Regions from separate parts of the Pelotomaculum schinkii genome, predicted to be linked through region 2. Evidence: riboswitches for the same ligand, from Rfam matches in the RefSeq annotation. Region 2 holds a riboswitch; the other holds the start of a gene.

Region 1 (11,388 bases), on a different contig from region 2:
GGGCATATACCTGCCGCTAGAGTGGCGCCACGTATCATGAAAATACCAGCCGATGTAGGCGCCATTTCAATCGCACACGGCGCGCCAGCGCCGCACTTGTGGCAGCCAATGTTGCATTTGGGCGAATGAATTCGCACCTCAGGGTAGGAGACCTATTTTGCCAGGTGTATCTCCAACTAAGGGAGCGGCGATCAAGGGTAAGCCGGTGAGCAGAAGTACATATCGGTAGAGCTGTATACCACCCTAGGAAGCAAGGACGCGAAACTCAGGTATCAGATGGGAGTTGTGAAAGCGTGCGAAAATGCGTAGTCTTGCTGTTTGCTGCTGCAGCTATCCTGGTTTTAACCGTGACCGGGTGCTCTTCCGGTAATTCAAAAAAAATGACGCCTCCCCAGAAGGAAGCCCTGCAGGAGTTGCTGGGAAGCGAGCAGGAAATCGCAGACGAAGCTATAAAGGGCATCGAACTGACGGAGGAAGTTAAAGAAAAGTTTCCTGCCGTAAAAAATGCTTACGAAATAACTTGCGGCGAGCAGAAAAATTATGCTTTTTTATCAAGTCCTCTGGGCTACAGGAGCGCGATAGACCTATTTGTTTTAATAGATGGCGAAAAAAACGAGTTGCTGGGGATCAGAGTATTGCAGCATGATGAGACACCCTTGTACGGAGGAGATAGTCTGACCAAAGAATGGTTTTTGGACCGGTTTAACAACAAAAGCGCCGGCGCCTATTTAAACAGAGTGGTTCTGGAGCCGTCCCGGCCAAATGATATTATCCAGATTACCTGCGCTACAGTAAGCTCCCAGGCAGTGATCAACGGGGTCAACGCCGCAATGGGGACCTACCGCGAGTTGCTCCTGGGGGAGGAAGCTGAGCCGGTACCCCTGAAGGTAGAAGGGTTTGTCACGGAAATACAGTAGGGGAAGGATACCGCTACCACGTAATCCGGGAGTGTGATGATTGAAAAGAAGGGTTGTCCAGACCATTACAGCGGCGCTTATAAACGGACATATTGCCGGTTTTCTGCAGGGTACGGCGTACAACGGGCCTCTGAAAAGGCTCTGTGTGCCGGTACTGAACTGCACTTCCTGCCCCGGCGCTTTTAGCTCGTGTCCGCTGGGACTGATCCAGAGCTCGCTTATATTCGGCAATTATCTGCTCCTTATGGTTACCTCCGGGCTGCTGCTTTTGCTGGGGGGACTGCTGGGCAGGTTCCTTTGCGGCTGGCTCTGTCCCTTTGGCTTCATGCAGGAACTGTTATATAAAATACCGCTGCCCAAGTACCGGCCCGGCCGGAAGTTAATAAAACTCGTCTATTTAAAATACGTCGTGCTGGTCCTGTTTGTGCTCCTGTTCCCGGCCCTTGGTCTGACTTATTTGAGCGGCTCGACCTTCTGCAAGTATTTATGCCCGGTGGAGACGCTGGAAGCGTACCTGCCCTTAATGGCGTTACAACCTTCCCTGATGACAACGGCAGGTGTCTTGTTCAAGTGGAAGCTGGTTTTGCTTGCCGTCGCGGTTTTGCCGTCCATGATCATCTTCAGGCCTTTTTGCAGGTTTATTTGCCCGCTCGGAGCGGTCTATGCCCTCCTGAACCGGCTAAGCCTGCTGAGGTTCGAAATCAATAGGGATAACTGCAAAAAGTGCGGAGGCTGTCAAGAGCAATGTGAGTTGGGGATAGACATATACAACAACCCCAATAGTCCGGAATGCGTCCGCTGCATGCAGTGTTTTGCGGGTTGCCGGGACGGCCTGTTGGGCATCAAGGCAGGTATTGGCGAAAAAACGCTTAGGCTAAAGAAAAAGCTGGACCAGAATAAAGGCTTCAGGATGTAACCAAAGGTTTAAGACAGGCAAGGGGATGGTTCTCCTGTCTCATCCGGCCAAAACCGGCTATGCTTGGGAGGGTATTGTTGATGGAGAGTAAGGCTGTTGACCAAAAGAAGATCCTCTATGCGGTGATTGCATTACTGGTCATTATTATTGTGGTATTTGCGTTTTTGAACCGCGGCGATGAAAACCTGCAGGAAGGCCAAATCTTAGTTAAGACAGGAGATAATGTTATCGGCGTCCTGACAGTTGCCGATCTTCAGAAACTGCCGGCGGCGCAGAAGAAAATGGTGATTCAGTCCACCTCCGGCATGACCAAACATGAGTTTACAGGCGCCCCGCTGCTGGACGCCTTAAACAGCATCGATCCGGGTCTGTCCCAAAAATGTACCAGGATCATAACCAGAGGCATCGACAACTACACCTCCGGGGTGAACATGTCTGAAGTCCTGCGGCCGAATAATGTGTTCATTGTTTACGCCGACCACGGTGAACCGTTAAAAACCAAGACCGGCGGGGAGGGCGCTATGCGCATCATTATTTACCAGGATGAGTTCGGACAGCGCTTTACCAATTTTCTCACAAGCCTGGAACTGCAGTAGAAGTAAATATGCATGACTGAGTTCACAAAAATAAGTATGTTTTTCCGAGCCGCATGACCTAAGGGAGACTATGGTTATCGGCCTCACAGGGTACGCCGGGAAACTGCCGTGCCTCCCATTGAGGAAAGGAAACATAAGCTGCCGGACTTTAAAGCTTTGTCCCTTTCAACCAATGGGACAAAGCTTTTTTGCTTTACAAATCTTTCCGGCTACCCGTAGCCGGGACAAGCAGGAGGTGACCGGTTTTTTCTCCAAAGTACAGGGGTTCAGCGCCGACAGGCCATTTGACGAAGGGGGTGTTGAGAATGCTGGACTGATGCCATATGGCAGATGGTGTAACGGAGGCTGAAAACTATTAAGTCTTTGGGGCTACTCTGATGTGCGAGTTGAGAGAGGAGAAGTGGTTTGTTGTAAATGTTTCTCAGCAGTGTGACTATTATTTGTTGAAACAAGGAGGGAATTCCATGCGTATAAGGAGCAGTTGGGTATTTAAGCTTTTTCTGACCGTCTTCAGCGTGCTGTTGCTTGCCGGTACGGTTAGTCTGATGGCGCCCGCGGACGCCCTGGCCGCCGGGGGTGACATTATAATATCGGGGCCCGGGCTGAACGGCCCCGTGCCCGTAACCATTACCCAAAACCAGCTCCGGGGTACGGAGTCAGTATCAGAAGGGGTTTATTTACAACAACAAGACGTAATCTACAGCACTATTAACACCTGGCCCACCAAGAGCTGGTACAGGGGGCAGGGCGTCAAACTGACCGACCTGCTTGATTTAGCCGGGGGACTCAAGCCGGAAGCCACACAGATCAGATTTACTTCCGGAGACAATTTTAGAGTTACCTTTACGGTGGAGGAGTTATTAAACGCCCCCCGGTATCGTTTCCCTAATTTTATGAGCAGCGGCCTTCCCGGCCATCTTCCCGGTGACCCGTCGGGTAAAGTATTAGTGGATACCATCATCGCGCACAGAAGTTTCTCTGCTCAAAGTTATAACGATATCCTGGTTGCGGACAACTTTAGCCGTTCGGACGCAAACCATTTGCTGTACGGGCAGCGGGCGGTAACCCAGCAGACCAACGCCAGGTTTGCCAAATTGGTAGTAAAAATCGAGGTGCTCACCGATCCCGTGCCCAAATGGGATAATCCCACGGTCAATCCGGCGCCTGGAGAGGTACCCGCAGGGACCATGGTGGAAATGCACAGTCCCTTCGACGATGAAGACAAGGTTCATTACACCCTGGACGGCAGCGACCCGACCATAGACAGCCCCATGTATAACTGGATTGCCATGCGTTGGTGGTCGTCGCGAAGCGATGATTTGGACGAAATAAACCACAAAATCGGCCCCCTTAACAGCGACACCACCATCAAAGCCGTCGTCATCGGTCCCGGCCGGTCGGACAGCGAGATCGTCACTAAAGAATACCTGGTCCCGTTCGGCTCCGCCGGCGCAGGCGACATGGTTTACGTGGCCGGGAAAGATCGGCATACTGTCGCGATCAAGAACGACGGTACGGTCTGGGCCTGGGGTGACGGCGCCCAGGGCAAGCTTGGTGACGGCAGTACTGAAACTAAATACACACCGGTGCAGGTCTCCAGCTTAACGGAGGTCACGGCGGCGGCGCCCGGTTACAACCATACTTTGGCCCTGAAGGACGACGGTACGGTTTGGGCCTGGGGCTATAATTTGTATGGACAGCTGGGCAACGGTGTCAGCGGTACATCCGGAACCAGGACTGTCCCGGAACAGGTTTACGGATTGACCGGGGTCCAGGCTATTGCAGCCGGGGACGGTTTTTCTCTGGCCCTTAAAAACGACGGTACGGTCTGGGCCTGGGGCAAAAATAGCTATGGACAGTTGGGTATCGGCGCCGGAGGTTCAAGAACTGTTGCGGAGCAGGTCTACGGCCTGACTGATGTCCAGGCTATTGCAGCCGGTAAGGAGCATGCTCTGGCCCTTAAAAACGACGGCACGGTCTGGGCCTGGGGCAAAAATAGCGAAGGACAATTGGGTGACGGTACCCAAACGAATAGCAATAAGCCCGTTCAGGCTACCGGCCTTACCGGTGTCTTCAAGGCCATTGCCGCCGGAAGCGGATTTTCTTTAGCAATTAAAGAGGACGGTACGGTCTGGGGCTGGGGCTTCGCTTCGAGTGGACAGTTAGGTAATAAAGATCTGGACCTGACTAAAATAATGAGAAGTCTTGTGCCGGTTCAAGCTTCTGATCTAACAGATGTGAAAGCAATTACGGCCGGGGATAACCACACGATGGCCCTGCAGACCGACGGATCGTTATGGGTCTGGGGCAACAATAGTCAAGGTCAACTCGGTAACGGCAAGATGGGGTATGATAACGGTAGTAAAGTACCTATTAAGCTCTACGGGCCAGAGGCCGGTATTGCCATGTTAAATGCCGGTTCCAACTACTCGCAGGCTTTAAAGACCGATGGTACCGCATGGGCCTGGGGGAATAATTCGAAAGGCAAACTTGGCGATGGGACAACTTCTGAGAGGCTGGTTCCCACGCAGGTTAAGCGGGCGCCCGTGACGCTTACCCCGGCAGCCGGAGTGATAGCCCCGGGTGAAGCTTTAGACCTGACTTTTGCCGATTTTGCGGGCTGGAGAGAGTCAATTACCAGCGTGATTGTGGGCAATAAGAGTCTCACAGAGTTCGATTATACAGTTGGTGAAGGAAAGATTACCATCGCAGCCGGCGTTCTTTCCGCAGCCGGGGAATTTGACATTACGTTCAAAGCTGCGGGCTACGCGGATTCGGTGGTAACTATGCAAGTCCAAGGCCAGCCCGAGGCGCCGCCGGTATTGGCAGCCGACACCACCGACAACAAGGCAGGCAATTCCATCGACCTGACCTTCACCGATGATGCGGCCTGGCGGGCGGCGATTACCGGTATCACTGTTAACGGTAGTGCCTTAACCAGCGACCAGTATACGGTTACGGAAGGGAATATCAATATCACCGCTGACGTGTTCACCGCGGCTGAAGACTACGAAATCACGGTCAGCGCCACCGGATACAATGATGCCACAGTGACTCAGACAATTGGCGCAGCAGAAGCGCTAGCTATTACTATTACCGGTGATGGGGTGCCTGCCGCCGTTGAGCTTACTCTAAGCCAGGTCCTGGCGCTGCCGGAGGTGTCCCACAGCTATAGCGCTATCAATAACTATCCCGCTGAAGATAATGGGTTTGTTGATGTTAAAGGAGTAAAGCTGCAGGATATTCTGGACCTGGCCCAAATAAAAGGTGAAGCCAAACTAATAACCATCAAGGCCTCCGACGGCCTTACCAAGACTTTTACCAGAGATGAGCTGCTTGCACAACCCCGTTACTATTTCCCGGGTTTGATGGAAGGTTCTTCAAACGGTAAAGTATTGGTGCCGGCGATCCTCTCCACGGATACACTGGAAAGTAACGGATTGCGGTTGATCATGGGTCAGCGGGCTGTTACCGAACAGAATAAACCGTGGTTTGTAAAAAAAGTTAATGAGATTATTGTTTTCACAGAACAACCCCTGAAGTGGGATAATGTTACGGCAGATGTAGCAGAAGGCGTGGTTGCACCGGGAACCGAGGTTACACTGGGACATACAGCTTTTGATGGAGTTAAGATTTACTATACCCTGGATGGCAGTACCCCGGATGTAAACAGCAACATGTATAACAAGAGCGCCAGCTATTACCAGCCTGAATTAAATGTGCCGATTAAAATAACCGCGGACACTACCATCAAGGCCATTGCTATTGGGCCAGGCCGAGCAGATAGCGATGTTGTCAGTTTTACCTATACGGTAGATACTGGAGGAGAGCCTGCCGCGCCTGTCTTAAAGGCAGATACCAGCGACAATACAGTTGGCCAGGCGGTAGATATCACCTTTACCGATGATGCTGACTGGCGTAGCGCCATCACAGAAATCACTGTGGACGGCGCAACCCTGGCTGACGGTAAATATACTGTTTCTGCCGGTGTGATTACCATTGCCGCAGATGTGTTTACCGAAGCCAAAGACTACACTGTTGTGGTTAAGGCTGCAGGGTACGAAGACGCTGCCGTAGTGCAGACGATAGAGGAAACGTCTGGACCAAATCCGGTCTACACAGTTACACCTGAGGCTGATGATGCATATACCGCGGGGACGACCCAGGAAGGCATCAATACCATGACCGTTAATGACGGTGTGACCGGGTTTAAATACTTCACGGTCAATATTGCGCCGGTAGTCTCCCATAGCGGTAATGAAACAGTGATCTTTACTCATTTTAGAAACGGCAGCCAGCTCGGGCTTAACGCCACCAGAGCTGATTTTGACCAGGTTGAAATTGCCCAGGCCGGTTTTAATGTCCAATCGGGCGACGTGATCAAAGCTTACATTGTTGATAATTTAACCAACGCAATTGACTTAAACCCGATTATTTTACAATAAATACCTGTTATGGGATATTGTAGTCAAAAAATGAGCTCCTTTGCAAAAATATATAAGCTGCAAAACGGTTTATAGAAAGAACAAGTGAACTTGTCCAGCTAAAACTGGACATCAAGACCACGGTGGGGGACGACTCTGCCCTCACCGTGGAAAAGCTCCCACTGTAAAAGTGTCCGTCTTAGAATTGGATAAAAACCCATTGGCTTTAAAAAGCCTTAAGAACAGTATTTTAAGAACAGTATTTAATGAAAGAACGAATCACGTGTGTTCGTGACGGCGAAGAGGATTGCCGGCTGGTTGATTTGCTGGATACTTCCCTTAGCCTTATCCCGGCACAGGCTTAAGTAAAAAGGAGTGATGAAAATGAAGCTCAGAATAGTAGCATATCTCCAAATAGCGTTAATGCTGCTGATGTGTGTTCCTGCTATGGCGCTGGCAAACACGCCAAACACCACCCTGTCGTTAAGTAAAACTACGGCGTCAGTTAACAAAAGCGTCACAGCTTCAGGCACAACCGAACCAAACGCATGGGTTCCCCTCAAAGTAGTAGACGCGGCAAAAAACATCGTATATTTTGATACAACAAAATCAGATGCAACCGGAAATTACAGCATAGACTTCATCGTCCCGGGAGGCGCTGCAGGCACATTAACAGTTGTTGCCGGTGAAGGCGACAACGTAGACAACAAGAGACTTAACGTAGGCGCCAGCAGCAGTAGTTCTGGTGGTTCTGGTGGTGGATCTACTACTCCGCAACCGGTTAACAGCACTACCGGAGAAGCCTCTGTAAGCCCGGGTGCCGGTGGAAAAATCAGCCTGGGCAGTGATGTTTCAGTAAATATTCCGGCCAACGCCTTAACAGGCACAGCTAAAGTAGACATTACTATTCAGAAGGTTAGTAGCCCGCAAGCTACTCCTGCAGGCTTCAAGCTGCTTGGCTCCGTCTACGAATTTAAAGTAGACGGCAATGAAACTTATACTTTCAACAAGCCGGTCACCCTGACTTTTACTTTCGATCCAGCTTCCTTAAGTCCGGGCGAGACCCCGGCGGTCCATTACTACGACGAAACCCTTGGCAAATGGGTAAACATCGGCGGCGCCGTATCCGGCAATACCATAACCGTGCAGGTGGACCACTTCACCAAATTTGCCGTACTGGCTTCCAGCAAGCAGGAGGAGCAGCCCACGCTGCAGCCCACATTAAATGATATCGCCGGTCACTGGGCTGAGAACAATATCAATCAATTGGTTAGGCTCGGCGCTATCAGCGGTTATAGCGACGGCAACTTCAAGCCTGACAACGCGATAACCCGGGCCGAATTTGCCACTGTGCTGGTTAAAGCGTTCCAACTGACGTCTCAAGACGGTAAAACATTTGCGGATACAGCCGGGCACTGGGCTAAAGATTACATTGCGGCCGCGGCAGCTGCGGGCGTGGTCAACGGCTATGACTCCAATACCTTCGGGCCGGATGATATGATTACCCGCGAGCAGATGGCTGTTATGATTGCCAAGGCCGCGAAACTTGCCCCGGCTGCGGGAGAGCTTCAGTTCTCCGACAGCGGCAGCATTTCCGGCTGGGCCAGAGAGGCTATTGCCACCGTGACGGAAAACGGGATCATGAAAGGGTATCCTGATAACACCATTCAGCCACAGGGTAACGCCACCAGGGCGGAAGCTGTTACAGTTATAGTCAATGCGCTGAACCGATAAGAAACAGTAATGAATGCTTGGGACTTGCGGACAGGGAGTTAAAAACGGGGGCTTTAGCGGAAAGGGGAGTAAGTCAAACCCTTTTCCGCTATCCCTGGAATTCACAGATGAGAACCATGCGCAAAGTTGTCCTAAAATTGTGGGATAAAAGGAGTACGCTGATATGAGCCCTGGATTTGGATACTCCCAAAGAAATATGGCAGTAAGAAGCAAGATTATGTGTCCAGTCTTAATGGTATTAGCGGTTTTTTTCTGCTGGTTTCTGTCTCCGGTTGCCCTTGCTGAGGAAAGCGCAGCGCCGGAGCAAATTATTCTGACCTGGACGCTTGATCCGGCTGCATCTCAGACCATTACCTGGTTAACGCCGGATAATTCGCCGGCCCGGGTGCAGTACATCAGCGCAGATGAATTTGCCGGTAATTTTGACGCCGCCCAGGAAATGAATGCAGAATGCTCGGCATTTGACAGTACCCATTACAGGTTCAAAGTAAATATAACTGGATTGACCCCGGAGACAAAATATGTTTACCAGGTAGGGCGGGAAGAGGCCTGGAGCGGGCCCTTATCCTTTACAACTGCCTCGGACACGCAAGAATTCTCATTTCTGTATATGGGCGACGTGCAGTCCGGATATGCTGAATGGGGCAGTACGCTGGATGCGGTTTATCAGTCCTATCCCCAAATCAAGTTTGCCCTTTTAGGCGGGGATTTGACGGATAACGACAGCGATGAAGAAGAGTGGGGACAGTTTCTTGCTGCTGCCACAGTTTTGTTCTCCAGGATCCCGGTGATGCCGGCTATGGGCAACCACGACGGAGACATGTACTTAGATTTTTTTGCCTTGCCGGATAACGGTCCCGAAGGTTTGAAGCAGGAGTTTTACTCCTTCGATTACGGCAATGCTCATTTCGTGGTGCTCAACAGCAATAAAAATACTGACGAGGGAGCAAAACAATGGCTGCAAAATGATCTGCAAGGCACAACAAAAAAGTGGAAGTTTGTTGTTTTTCACATTCCCGCGTATCCAGCCACTTATGATTATAAGGGGATAGATAAGTCCATCCGGGCCAATTGGGTGCCGGTTCTGGAACAGAACCGGGTGGATATGGTTTTTGTCGGGCACCAGCATGAGTATATGAGGACCCATCCAATTTACCAGGAGGAGGTCCAGACTGAACCCTCGTACGGGATTGTCTATGTGATGGGTAATGCCGGTTCCAAGACTTACGGCGGGGGCGGAGAATTTCCCTACATCGCTGTGGAACAGACCGGCAGCAACTACCAGGTTATTGATATTGAGGGTGATGTCTTGACCCTGACATCAGAACAATCAACCGGTGAACTGATTGAAAGATACATGATCAACAAAGGCGACATCACAGAGCCGGGACCTGTCTACAGGCTTTCTTCCCAGCCTGATCCTGCTTATACTGCCGGGACAACCCCGGACGGTATCAATACCATGACCGTTGATGACGGTGTGACCGGGTTTAAATACTTCGCGGTCAGCATTACGCCGGTGATCTCCCATAGCGGTAATGAAACAGTAGTCTTTACTCATTTTAGAAACGGCAGCCAACTTGCACTTAACGCCACCAGAGCTGATTTTGACCAGGTTGAAATCGCCCAGGCCGGTTTTAATGTACAGCCGGGCGATGTGATCAAGGTCTACATTGTTGATAATTTGACCAATGACACCGGTGTCAATCCTGTTATTTTGCAGTAATGTGCGGAAGGAAAGACTCTCCATTTTTACTCTGCAAGATATTCTTTTTCTTACTGGACCTATACTGGTCAACTGACCAGTAAGATGAAACCTTGAAATTTTAGAGAAAATCCTACGAAGGTGAGTATTATGGTGATGTGACTTTGCTTTGAATTGTAGCAGTAAGAATGATTTGTAGATCACATTATTAATTAATTAAAGGAGGCTCCGGGGATAAATGTTTATGAAGAGACTGATGAAGCGTGGGCTGGGAATTCTACTGGTAACATTGCTGGCAATGCTGCCCGTAGTATTCACCCCGACAGAAGCGGACGCAGGGACGCCGGCAGTTGACGTCCTCTACGATGGGACGGTTGTTTTGACACCCGGCGAGACCTTTAGCGTGACCGCCTATAACTCAGGGGAAGAGTATACTGTCAAAAAGAACACACCGCTTGGAGCGCTTCAGGCAGCCGCAACTGTCAGTGGCTTCACCTATGACGTCACCGACAAGAATTACGCAGCGTCGGGCGCTCTCCTTTTGGACAATGTAGGAGACTACCCTTATGTAAAGGGGGGTAGCAAGTGGTATGCATACGTAAACGACGTCTATAAAGACGGCTACAACAATGGCGATGACGCCTTGAACCTGATCGAGCTTGTAGACGGGGATAAGGTTGAGTACTACTACGCCGCTGGTATTGCTGCCCCGGCTGACCTCGATGCTGTTAAGGCAGCGGCTACCGCCGCGGTGAAAACCGTTGTGGCTACAGGTATTGCGCCGACGGACTGGACTCTTCAGCTCTCCGGGGCAAAGAATGCTTCCGTAACCAAGGCCTACTTCGAGGATGCCCTTGCCTGCCCGTCATCAGGTCACCAGGTGACCTGGACCGACGGTGACGGTAATGTCTGGGGAGGCGTGCCGCTATGGCTGCTCGTCGCCATGGTTGACGACGACCCGGATGTTGGCCCTTACCACTTCAACTTCAACGACGACCTCGCCGCCCAGAACTATGAAGTGAATGTTATAGCCGGCGATTGGTCGGCAACCCTTGACAGCGCCGCAATCGCCCGCGACGATGGATATATCGTCGCC
Region 2 (11,388 bases):
CCGCACAGCCGGATGAGCCGTGAGGTCCGCTGGGTCTTGGGGTTTCAATGTATTCAGTCGTCAGATTGTCCGGCGTCGCATCGATAAACGTAAAGCCGCTGCCGGCAAGGTTGGTATGCTTTTTAAAATCGTCATAGTCTTCGGACAGCGCCATTCCGATACCCTGCATCATACCTCCGAGCGCCTGACCGTCAACATTTACTATGTTTCCGATGACACCTACGTCAGCAATGCACTTCATCCTCAGCACTTTGGTTTTCCCCGTGGCGACCTCTACCTCTACCTCCGCCAGGAATGTGCCGAAAGTATATTCAGCAGTCGGGCTCCCCTGTCCAGTGTTCGGATCAAGGTCGGACGTCATCCCGGTGGTGTCAAATACGCCTGTGTATTTTGTGGGAATCCCTTCGGCAACCATTTCATCGTAAGTACGATAAGTTCCGTCGGGTTTACGCATAGCGTTCATCAGCTGCTCAGCGGCGTGGATGGTAGCATTTCCGATCATATAATGGGAACGGCTTCCCGCAGAGGGACCGTGCATAGGAGCCAAAGCCGTATCATTCATGCACAGCTTAATCTGATCCGGACGCAATCCAAGCGGCCTCAGGGCTTCATAGGTATGAACAACTGCGCCGGCATCCGCGCCTTGTCCCTGATCCTGCCAATTGTTATAATGCGTCACAGTACCATCCGGATTTAACCCAAGAATAATTTCCGTATGGTCGTTTGGCGCGCTGGTTACATTGTATTCGCCGCAGGCGATACCAACGCCGCGTTTTCTCTCAGGCGTAGACTCTCTCTTTGCTCTTTCCAGAGCTTCTTTATAATATGGACGCAGCCTGTCCAGTATTTGGGGCATCGGGTAAACGGAGAACTTGTTGCCGTTTATGCTCTCGTCGCCTTCACGATAGACATTGATATACCGGAACTCCAACGGATCCATTCCGATTTTCTCCGCCATCATATCCATGAGCTGTTCCGAGCAGGTGTAGCACTGCGGCGAACCAAAACCTTTATAAGCTGTAGAAACCGCATTGTTGGATATAACAGTTTTGCAAAGACCAATCGCATTGGGGATTTTATACGGAGCGCCCACGAAACGAAGTCCTTTCTGGGCGATCACGTCTGCAGATTCGGTATAGGCCCCTTCATCATAAGCAATTTCATATTCCAAGGCCGTAATCTTCCCTTTCTCGTCGCATGCCAGCCTCGCGTTTGAGAAAGAAGGAGCGCGTTTCCCTGTAATATGCTGATGTTCTTCATAACTCAAGGTAATAGTAACCGGCTTTCCGGTTGCCAGGGTAGCAACCGATACTATGCCCGGCATATAAGGGGATAGCGAATATCCGAAACTTGCGCCGGTCGGGTTTTCAATAATCCTGATTTTTTCGGCGGGATGACCAACACCAGGAGCTAATGTAAATATATTAATGTGCAGGAAAAGACTCTTGCAATGGATGGTAAGAACCCCGTCAGCATCAACATACGCCTGGTCGGTATCCGGTTCGAGAACCAGATGTGGCTGGCGTTGGGAATAGAAGCTGCCTTCAACAACATAAGGGGTTTTTTCAATGATCTTCCTGGTATCCTGTCCCTTAATTAAAGGAGCTTCAATATAAATATTGGGGTATTCTTTGTTTACCTGCGGCGCGTCAGCAGCCATTGTTTCCAGAATATTTAAGTATTCAGGCAGCTGCTCCAGTTCAAACTTAACCTTTTTTGCTGCTGCGCGCGCTTCAGCTCTGGTCCTGGCGGCCACTACAGCAATAACATCACCACGGTGATAGATCATATCCTCAGCCAGGATCGGGCGATCAAAACCGTCCGCTTTGGCGAGTATATGGCCACAGGGCCACATAATACGGTTGTTCCCCTTCACATCTTTATGGGTAATAACCTTCTCAACGCCCGGCATCTTTTCCGCTTCCGAAGTATCTATAGAAAGCAGCCTGGCATGGGAAACCCCGGGAAGGACTACAGCCAGGTGCAGGGCGTCAGGCATTTTCATGCCGATATCGTCGCCGTAATCGCAGGTTCCGGTTACTTTAGCCAGGGCAGCCGGTCTGGGATATCCCGTACCGTATATTCTCCCGTCTGCCGGTATTTTGTAATTAAGGTCCTCCATGGTCATTTCACCGCGCATCACCTTGGCGGCCGCCATGACCGCATCGACCAGCGGCTTATAGCCGGTGCAACGGCAAGCATTGTGGTTCTTCCGGAACCATTCGCGAACTTCCTGCCTTGTGGGATTGAGATTGGTATCAAGCAACGCTTTTGCAGAAACAATAAATCCGGGCGAGCAGAACCCGCACTGCACTCCACCATGTATGATCCATGCCAACTGCAGAGGATGCAGATTTGTCGGGGCGCCTATCCCTTCAATGGTTGTAATCTTGCTGCCGTCTTTAATGTTTTTCATTTTTTTAACGCAGGAGCGAACAACTGCGCCATCCAGTATGACGGAACAGATGCCGCACTGTCCAACGCGGCAGCCCACCTTCGTACCGGTAAGGCCAAGACGTCTTATAACGTCGGCAAGAGTATCTGTCTCGGGATCGCAAACCAACATACGTTCGGAGCCGTTAATATACAGCATCATCTTCTTTGTTGCCATTGTTTTCCACCCTTCATGCTTATCACCATAGATAATTCTGTACTCCTTTCCACACTGGAGGGCATGCCGGTTTCCCCGCACACCTGACGTCCTGGCAGTCGTAGCATAGCATTAGCCCGCCAAGATCGGAGCTATAAAATTAGAATCAGACCCACTGCATCGCCAATGTCAAACGCCAAAATTATAACCCGGCCTATAAGAAATAGATGGGGAATGTTTCACTATCACCTCCTCGCCCGGCTCTATAAAGAGCAAGTTGCATGCCAGTAAAAGCTTTTTATGAAAAATGAATATCTTCAATCCAGGATAGAGCCTATTTTTTTGACTAAATTAATTCTTCGAAAATTACATCCTGGTTTTTTACTTATAAAAAGGCTACTTTTTATTTTTGAGTTATCTAACCGAGGTATAAATCTTTTTTACACTGTAAGAAAAATTTATACATCTTCGAATATTATCAGCTTTCCAAGTCAACGACCTGCTCCCCAATGGCAATCTCCAGAGCAGCTTTGGGAAGCAAAGATTTCTTTTTAAGGGATTGGAACTAATATTCGGGAAGCTCTTTGTATTAATACTTTTTGCAATTATTACACAATAGAGTATACTTATATAAGGTAGAAGGAGAAACAGAAAATAAATAATAGAATTTCTTACAAGAATAGGTAATATAGACGTTGCCAAGGTATAATCTTTTAATTATTACAATATAAGGATGACGCAGAAACTCCTTACATGTATTTTTGGACTAATCCGTGAACTAACCTTCCAGTATATTGACATATTTTACAAGGATGTGAAAGTATGGAAGCTGAAAGTTCTATAAGTCTGCATAATTGTTTTAATGAATTAATGAAAAAGACAGATATGGTTATTGATGATCTAACATTGCCCAAGCTCTACAAAATAGAATATGAATGGGAAAAGTTTATTCATGGCAAACCAATAAATAAAGATATAGTTCCCAAGCTAATTTATGAATCCTGGCAGAGAAGTGTGGAATATGGGGTTAATCCTAACCTAAACAACAGAAAAATTTTATCTCCAGAAGAGATAAAAAAACAAATATCAGATAGTAAGGGCATGATCGATAGATTTGGCAATATTGTTTTGGCCTTACAAAGAATGGCCAGAAAAAAAGGTTTGAATATACAACTTTTCGATAACCAAGCCAGGAATGTCCAAGTGCTTGCTTCAAGTTATTTGCATCAAGGGTTAGAACTTCGGGATATGTTTCCCGTTCCAGCCAGCTCATCTGAGATGGATATTGGAACTACTGCAATTAGTATAGCTTTACGTGAAAATAAATCTGTGCAGGTGCTAGGACCTGAACATTTCAATAAATATCTTCATGATACTTATTGTTCGGCAGCTCCTGTCCATAACAGCAGTGGAAAGGTAATCGGCGCTTTAAATATTGCCAGTTACAGTTATAAACAAAACAAAATAGATACTTTAGTCTTGGTAACATTTTTAGCAAGAATACTTGACAATGTATCTTTTACCATGGATACCCTGGATAAATTGGGTATCTATGACTTAGCTATAAGTAAAACCTTTGAGTATTTACCTCAAGGTGCTGTTTATATTAATGATAAAAACTCAATTAACCGTTATAATGATAAAATAATTGATATGTTGAACATTAACGAACAAGATATCGTACCGGAACTTTTAAAATATGTTTCCACGCTGCTACAATATGACAATAATGATTGTGTAGAAAAAAAAGAAATTATTTTAGATATTAAAGGCAAAAGAAAATCATTTTTGATGTCTACTAGAAAAATATTTAATAAAAAGTATGAAGATAAAGTAATATTACTGGAAAATATAGATCAAAATTTACCAGGCAATAGGGCTAGTTATACATTTGATGATATTGTTGGTAGCAATGAAAAATTCGACGAAATGAAAATGATAGCGCAAAAAGTTGCTAAATCCCATGGTTCAGTTTTAATATTTGGGGAGAGTGGAACGGGTAAAGAATTATTTGCTCAGGCTATTCATAATGCCAGTCCAAGAAAGGGTAAACCCTTTGTTGCAATAAATTGTGGAGCTATACCTCACGATTTAGCCGAGAGTGAATTGTTTGGTTATGAACCGGGCGCATTCACAGGAGCTTCAGCAAATGGGAAACCGGGTAAAATAGAAATAGCTTTCGGAGGCACCCTGTTTCTGGATGAAATTGAAAGTATGCCTTTAAATACCCAAATAAAATTATTACGGGCTCTTTCAACAAGTAAAATCTGTAGGGTTGGTGGAATAAAAGATATACCCATCGATATTAGGGTTATCTCAGCAACAAAAAATGATTTGCTAAAAGAGGCTGATAAAGGAAATTTTCGTGAGGATTTGTATTATAGAATTGGTACAATCACACTAAATCTACCATCTTTGCGTGAAAGAAAAGATGATATACCTGTATTAGCAAAATACTTTATTGATATTTATTCTAAAGAATATGGCTTAAAAAAACTTCAAGTGGAAGATGACTTCTTTACAGCATTATCATGCTATCACTGGCGAGGTAATATCCGTGAACTAAGAAATGTAATTGAAAGATCAATTATTTTGTTGGATGATGGACAGAAATTGTCTCTAAACCAATTGCCGGAAAAAATAGTTAAAGCCTATAGCTATAAAGATTTAAAGGACAAATTAAGATCAATTAAAGATAAGAAAAGCAACAACTTAATGAAGCTAGGTGAGGAAATAATCATTGAAACAGTATTAAACGAGGAAAATGGTAATCTCAGCAGAGCTGCCAATCGCTTAGGTATTAGTAGACCAACTTTGTGTAATAAAATTAATAGCAATGAAAAACTCAAAAACACGGTTTTAAAATTTAGATTAGAATAAGAATAGAAAAAGATCTAAAGGATTACTCTGGTTAATCATCCAGGTCTCTTTTGCACTATGCAAGATAGACATACAAATTAACGGATGTTTTCTGGATTAGATACTGTTACCAATTTTAAATCTTTTTTCTTTTATAAGTATTATTTGTAATAGTTAAGCACTTACTATTCTAACGGAAGAAGGTAAGTGTTTTTTTCTTTTAACAAATTGAATAAAAAAAAGCTTATAAATATCACACATAAATTTATAGGAAGATAGCAAATTAATTTTATATACTCGAAATTGCAAAGATTTTTTATACTTGCAATGGTCGATATGAGCTAAAAATTATAATCTTGTCATGGTAATAATAGTAAAATCTGATTGTATCATCCTTTGTAGATTGACCATATCATCCTTTTTATGGTAATAAACTGACTTTTATTTTATTTTTCCGATAAATTTAATTTCATCTATCACCAATTCTTTCATCGGCTGATTTCAGAAAATCATATTTTTCTAGGGAGATGTCAGCCAAGGTAGTAAAAAATTAATGATGCATTAAAATTAGTAAAGAAGTTTAACACATAAGATTGGCAAGACAAAAAAGAAACCGTTCATTTTTAAAAAGTCGAGCTTCCCTTTGTTAAAATTTTGAAAACTTGTTATTATATTAGGCTATTGAATATGGAATTACTGTTGGCATGTATCTTGCTTTTATATGCTGGTGGAGGTGACAAGGCAAGGTTATCCAGTAAAAAAATATTGTCAAAAAATAATGAATGGGGGCTATGTTTATGTTAATGCAACAACGTATGTTTAATCTTCCACCGGTTATCCATTTTGGTCCGGGAGTCTCAAAAAACGTTGGGAAAATCGCGCTCGAATACGGAGCAAAGAAAGTTTTCTTTATTTACGACAAGGCGCTCGGGGAAATGCCCAAGGGTATTGCGAAAATTCTAAAAGATGATGGCCTCGATGTTTTAGAATTTAACGAAATTGTCCCGAATCCTCCGGAAGAAATGATGGAAGAGGCAGCTAAAATTGGCCGGGACGCTAATGTTGATCTAGTCCTTGCTGTTGGCGGGGGCAGTACAATTGACACGGCAAAAGGGGTCAAGGTTTTATTGACAAACCCGGCGCCACTCTATCAGTACTTCGGCATGGGTACCGTCAAGAACCCCACGCCGCCATTAATTGCCATTCCGACTACATCGGGGACCGGCAGCGAAGTAACAAGCATGACAATTATCACTTCACCAAAGAATTCAAGAAAATATGCAGTTGGCGGGCGACATGTTCCCTGCGAAGCTGCTATTGCTGATCCGGAGCTGCTCATACCTTTGCCCGCTCCCGTGACTGCTTCAACTGGTATGGATGCCTTAACACATGCTATTGAGGCCTATACCTGTAAATTAGCCACTCCTATTTCAGATATTTTTGCTATAAAGGCAATCGAGCTGATTTCTAACAGCCTTGTTAAAGCAACTTATGATGGTGAAAACCTCGAAGCAAGATCCGATATGTTAATGGGAAGTCTAATGGCTGGTGTAGCGTTTGATAACGCAATGGTGGCATTAACACACTCAATTGCCCATCCTTTAAGCGCCCGTTGCGGGTTGGGTCATGGTGCGGCCAACGCTGCTGTTCTGCCTTATGTCATGGAGTACAATGCCCCGGTGTGTCCTGAAAGAACTATTGATGTCGGTGTTGCTATGGGACTTAATTTACAAGGGTTGTCCAGAGAGGAAGCCTGTAAAAAGGTTGTAGATGCAATTTTCGATCTGAATAAGACACTCAAGATCCCCACTTTGAAGGAAGCAGGGGTGCAGAAATCAGTATTCCAGGATATTGTTAACGATGCTATGACCTATGAACCCCCAACACAATTTAATCCAAGAAAAGTAACTGCAGCAGATGTTCTCGCAATACTTGAAAAAGCTTATTAAGCCTGGTACTCCCAGGGCGGTATTTTAGCGGTAATCCGGGTGACTGCATAAGAATTTCTTATTCAAGTTAATAGCAGCAATGAGTACCGTGTGGTGCAGGTTGTGGACATTCTGACAGCTAGATGGTATGCTCTCATCCTGCACCTCTACTCGGTTGTACCCTTTTATACTGCTATAGGCAAACTGGATAGCGTACGTTGTTCTTTTTTAGTGGAGCACCAAAGTTCAATGTTTTAAGAAGGAAGTGCGGTTGTGAAGGGTGTTGATAATATAATTATTTGAATATTCAAATTCTTTATTCTTGCAACCAATGCCTCGATCAACAAAATTTACCTTTTAATTATTTCGATTAGGAGTGTAATGCTATGTCAAAATTTTTACGGGTAAAGACAGATACAAAATCAATTTTAACCGAAGTTGTTAATGAAGAATATGCAATGTATGGCGGTCGTGGCTTAATCGCTAAAATATTAAATGATGAGGTCAATCCAAAATGCAATGCATTAGGGCCCGAAAATAAATTTATTGTATGTGGCGGCCTGTTAAATGGAACAACGTTTCCCTGCAGCGGCAGGTTGTCGGTGGGCGGGAAAAGCCCGTTAACCGGCGGGATCAAAGAAGCTAACTCCGGGGGTACAGCCGGCCTGATGTTGGCTAGATTGGGGATTAAGGCGATTATTATAGAGAATCAACCTCTAAACAATGAGTGGTCCATTTTGAAGATCGATAAAGATAAGGCAGAGCTTTTACCGGCGGATCAATATGTCGGGATGAACACCTACGCTTTGAGCGCACAATTGCGCAATGATTTCGGTGAAAAAATTGGGATGATTTTGATCGGTACGGCGGGCGAAAGAGGGTACCGGATGGCTTCTGTACAGGTTACCGATATGGAAGGCCGTCCCTGCCGGTCAGCAGCACGTGGGGGCCTTGGAGCAGTTATGGGCTCAAAGGGAATCAAAGCTATAGTGCTCGATGCAGCGGGCCCTGCTCAGGTAGAATACACCGATAAGAAAAAATTTGCAGCCGCTACCCGGACTTATGTTAAAGCCGTTAAGGCAGATCCTGTAGGAGGACAACTGTTTCCTGCAATAGGCACTGCGGGGCTGGTGAATATGCTTAACGGTCTGGGTGCGATGCCGACGCTTAATTTCAGCGACGGAAGATGGGATAAGGCGGAAAATATCTGTGGAGAAAAACTGGCAGAGATCCAAAAAAGCAGAGGGGGAAAAAATGGCCACAAATGTATGCCTGGTTGCATAATCTCATGTTCAAATTTAATTAACGATGAAAACGGCGACTACGTGACAGGCAGCCTTGAATACGAAACAATCGCCCTGAATGGCTCCAATTTAGGGATTGATTCCCTGGATGCAATTGCTACGATTGACAGGCTTTGTGATGACTTGGGCGTAGATACCATAGAAACAGGCGGTATGCTTGGTGTATGTATGGAGGCTGGAAAAATACAGTTTGGTGATGACAAGGGAGCCATTCAATTAATACAAGAAATGATGGATGATACGGAATTTGGAAAAATCCTCGGCAATGGTGCGGAATACGCCGGCAATTACCTTGGGGTTAAACGGATTCCGGTAGCCAAAAGTCAAACAATGGCGGGTTATGATCCAAGAGGGCTAAAGGGAATAGGCGTTACCTATGCCACCTCGCCCATGGGCGCTGATCACACAGCAGGCAACCCGATCGGAAATCCCACGGTTGATCCATACAAAAAAGAGGGGCAGGTTGAAGTATCTGCCTTTTTGCAACCGTTTATGGCCACCTGCGACAGTCTGGGTCTTTGTATGCATATATATATGCCTTCCCAGGATCCTGCGAATTTAACGTTACTTCTTGAACTGATGGGCGGAAGATTTGGTGGCGAATGGGATGCCGGTAAGCTATATCAGATCGGCAAACAGACGTTGGCCCTGGAGAAAGCATTCAATAAAGGCGCCGGCTTCACGGCTAAGGATGACAAATTGCCGGATTTCATGTACAAAGAAGTTTTGCCGTCAACTGGTTGTAAATTTGATATTTCCCAGGAAGAGATGACACAGGCTGTATGATTTTATCGTTCATGCCAGATTTAGGGCAAGACATACGATCAGCCTAAAACTATCTTCATCAAATTAATCTATAAAACTTCGATCGGGATTCGCCATTTACATTGCATCGTATCAAACCAATGCAATGTAAATGGCCGGCAACCCATAATGGCTTCGACTAGAACAACGGCAGCGTTTGCTCAGGGCACTGCATGGCTTCATAAATGCAGAACTGGTATTTATGGCTGGGACTCCAAGTAATGTTGCAAAATAGAAAGGAGCAGGATCATGGAAAACGAAAAAGGTAAAATCAAATTAGCCATATTAAGTTTTTCCATTTTGTTGATGGGCATCATCGGTATTGCCGGCGGACTTAGTGTTATTGGTAAACATTTTAGCAATTTGCCTCAGACATCTATCCAGTTGCTCATATCGCTCCCATGTATTCTGATTATTGTTTTTAGCTTTTTAGCAGGCAAGCTTCAAGAATATGTGTCAAAAAAGACGCTTGTTATAATTGGTATCCTTTGCTTCATCGTAGGTGGTACACTTCCTGCATTCATATCATCATTCACAGTAATACTGGTACTTAGAGCAATCCTCGGAGTCGGCATCGGAATTACGCAGCCGTTATCTTCGGCTCTTGTAGTAGAATACTTCGAGGGCGACGAATGTTCAAAGGTTATGGGGCAGCAAACTGCGGCCCAAATGCTGGGCTGCGCTGTAATGGTTCTTTTAGGTGGCTATCTTGCTGTAATAGGTTGGCAGACTATCTTTTATTTGCACCTTATCGGTATAATCTCACTAATTATAGTTCTGATATGTTTGCCGCATGACAAGCCAGCCCGAAATGCAGCAGCGGAGGGTGCACCGGCCGGTAAGGTTAATCTTTCCGGAGTGTACGGCTGGGTAATCACGATGTTCTTATTCTTTATATCCGGTCAAATATTTTCCGTATTTATTTCCTTCCTTGTAGAAAGTCAAAAGCTGGGAACTCCCGCACAGGCCGGACAAACACTCATGTTCTTTGCTTTAGGCGGATTTTTAATGGGTCTGGTTTTCGGAAAGGTAGCGACCTCAGCGAAAAATTTCACACTTTCAATTGGTCTTTTCCTGCTCGGTATATCGTACCTGATGATGGCTTATGCACCAAACATTGCTGTGGTATATGCCGGCAGTTTAGTTTGTGGTTTTGCCTTCTCCATCGTTATGCCCTGCGTTATCGTTGGGGCATCGCAATCAGTTGATGCATTTTCTGCACCTATGGCTATTTCAGTTGTACTATGCGCCCAGAACCTTGCACAGTTCGTGAGCCCTTATATCGCGACGCCTATTGCAGCAGCGATGGGTGGAGACGTCAATAAATCAGCTTATCTATTTGCCGCAGCCCTGGGCATTGTCATGGCTGTCTGGGCAGTATTCTGGGGTATTGCAAAAGATAGAAAGCAGCAGCATTTAGCTGCTTAGCCTGTATTTAAAAACTGTCTAAAAAAACGAATTTTATATATTCTCTTGGTTAAATAAGATTATTTGGCATAGAGGGAAGTAAGATTGTTTTTTAGCAAAACAATTCGGAACCAATAACATAACGGGATATTGCGGAACAATTAAATTTTTAGATTCTTAAGCTACCCTTGTATAGAGATTTTTACTATGTTTTCCTGGTTAATGGAGACCCGGCAAAGAATAACATAGGTACCCTCTATGTCAAGGGTAGCTTGTTTTACCAAGGAACTGCACAAATTTAACTAATTCTTAGGGAGGGAAAAATAATGTGCGCTATTGAGAAATCATTTTATGCCGGACCTTGTGGTGTTGAACCCTATGACAAGGAATGGGGAGTCGGTGTTTCCGGTATGGTGGACAACCCGTCACCGTATCCCAGGATCAATAGGATGCTTAAATGGTTGGATGCAGTTACGCCCGGCGCGGACCACGAAAG

Evidence for each region. Region 2 has a riboswitch for molybdenum cofactor ahead of Psch_RS13535 (molybdopterin-dependent aldehyde oxidoreductase). Riboswitches for the same ligand answer to the same signal wherever they lie in the genome.
Region 1: it holds a riboswitch for molybdenum cofactor, as region 2 does, so the genes downstream of both, Psch_RS08015 (RCC1 domain-containing protein) here and Psch_RS13535 (molybdopterin-dependent aldehyde oxidoreductase) in region 2, are expected to answer to the same signal.

What each region holds. Positions count from the first base shown of each region.
Region 1 is NZ_QFGA01000001.1:1,713,899-1,725,286, reverse strand. It holds gene Psch_RS08030 (RnfABCDGE type electron transport complex subunit G) at 294-917, shown strand; gene Psch_RS08025 (4Fe-4S binding protein) at 958-1,833, shown strand; gene Psch_RS08020 (molybdopterin-dependent oxidoreductase) at 1,914-2,429, shown strand; molybdenum cofactor riboswitch at 2,460-2,576, shown strand; gene Psch_RS08015 (RCC1 domain-containing protein) at 2,894-6,874, shown strand; gene Psch_RS08010 (S-layer homology domain-containing protein) at 7,238-8,587, shown strand; gene Psch_RS08005 (purple acid phosphatase family protein) at 8,751-10,313, shown strand; gene Psch_RS08000 (S-layer homology domain-containing protein) at 10,531-11,388, shown strand, end outside.
Region 2 is NZ_QFGA01000002.1:525,154-536,541, forward strand. It holds gene Psch_RS13535 (molybdopterin-dependent aldehyde oxidoreductase) at 1-2,611, opposite strand, end outside; molybdenum cofactor riboswitch at 2,638-2,754, opposite strand; gene Psch_RS13540 (sigma-54 interaction domain-containing protein) at 3,413-5,470, shown strand; gene Psch_RS13545 (iron-containing alcohol dehydrogenase) at 6,247-7,398, shown strand; gene Psch_RS13550 (aldehyde ferredoxin oxidoreductase family protein) at 7,764-9,467, shown strand; gene Psch_RS13555 (MFS transporter) at 9,735-10,913, shown strand; gene hpfG ((2S)-3-sulfopropanediol dehydratase) at 11,219-11,388, shown strand, end outside.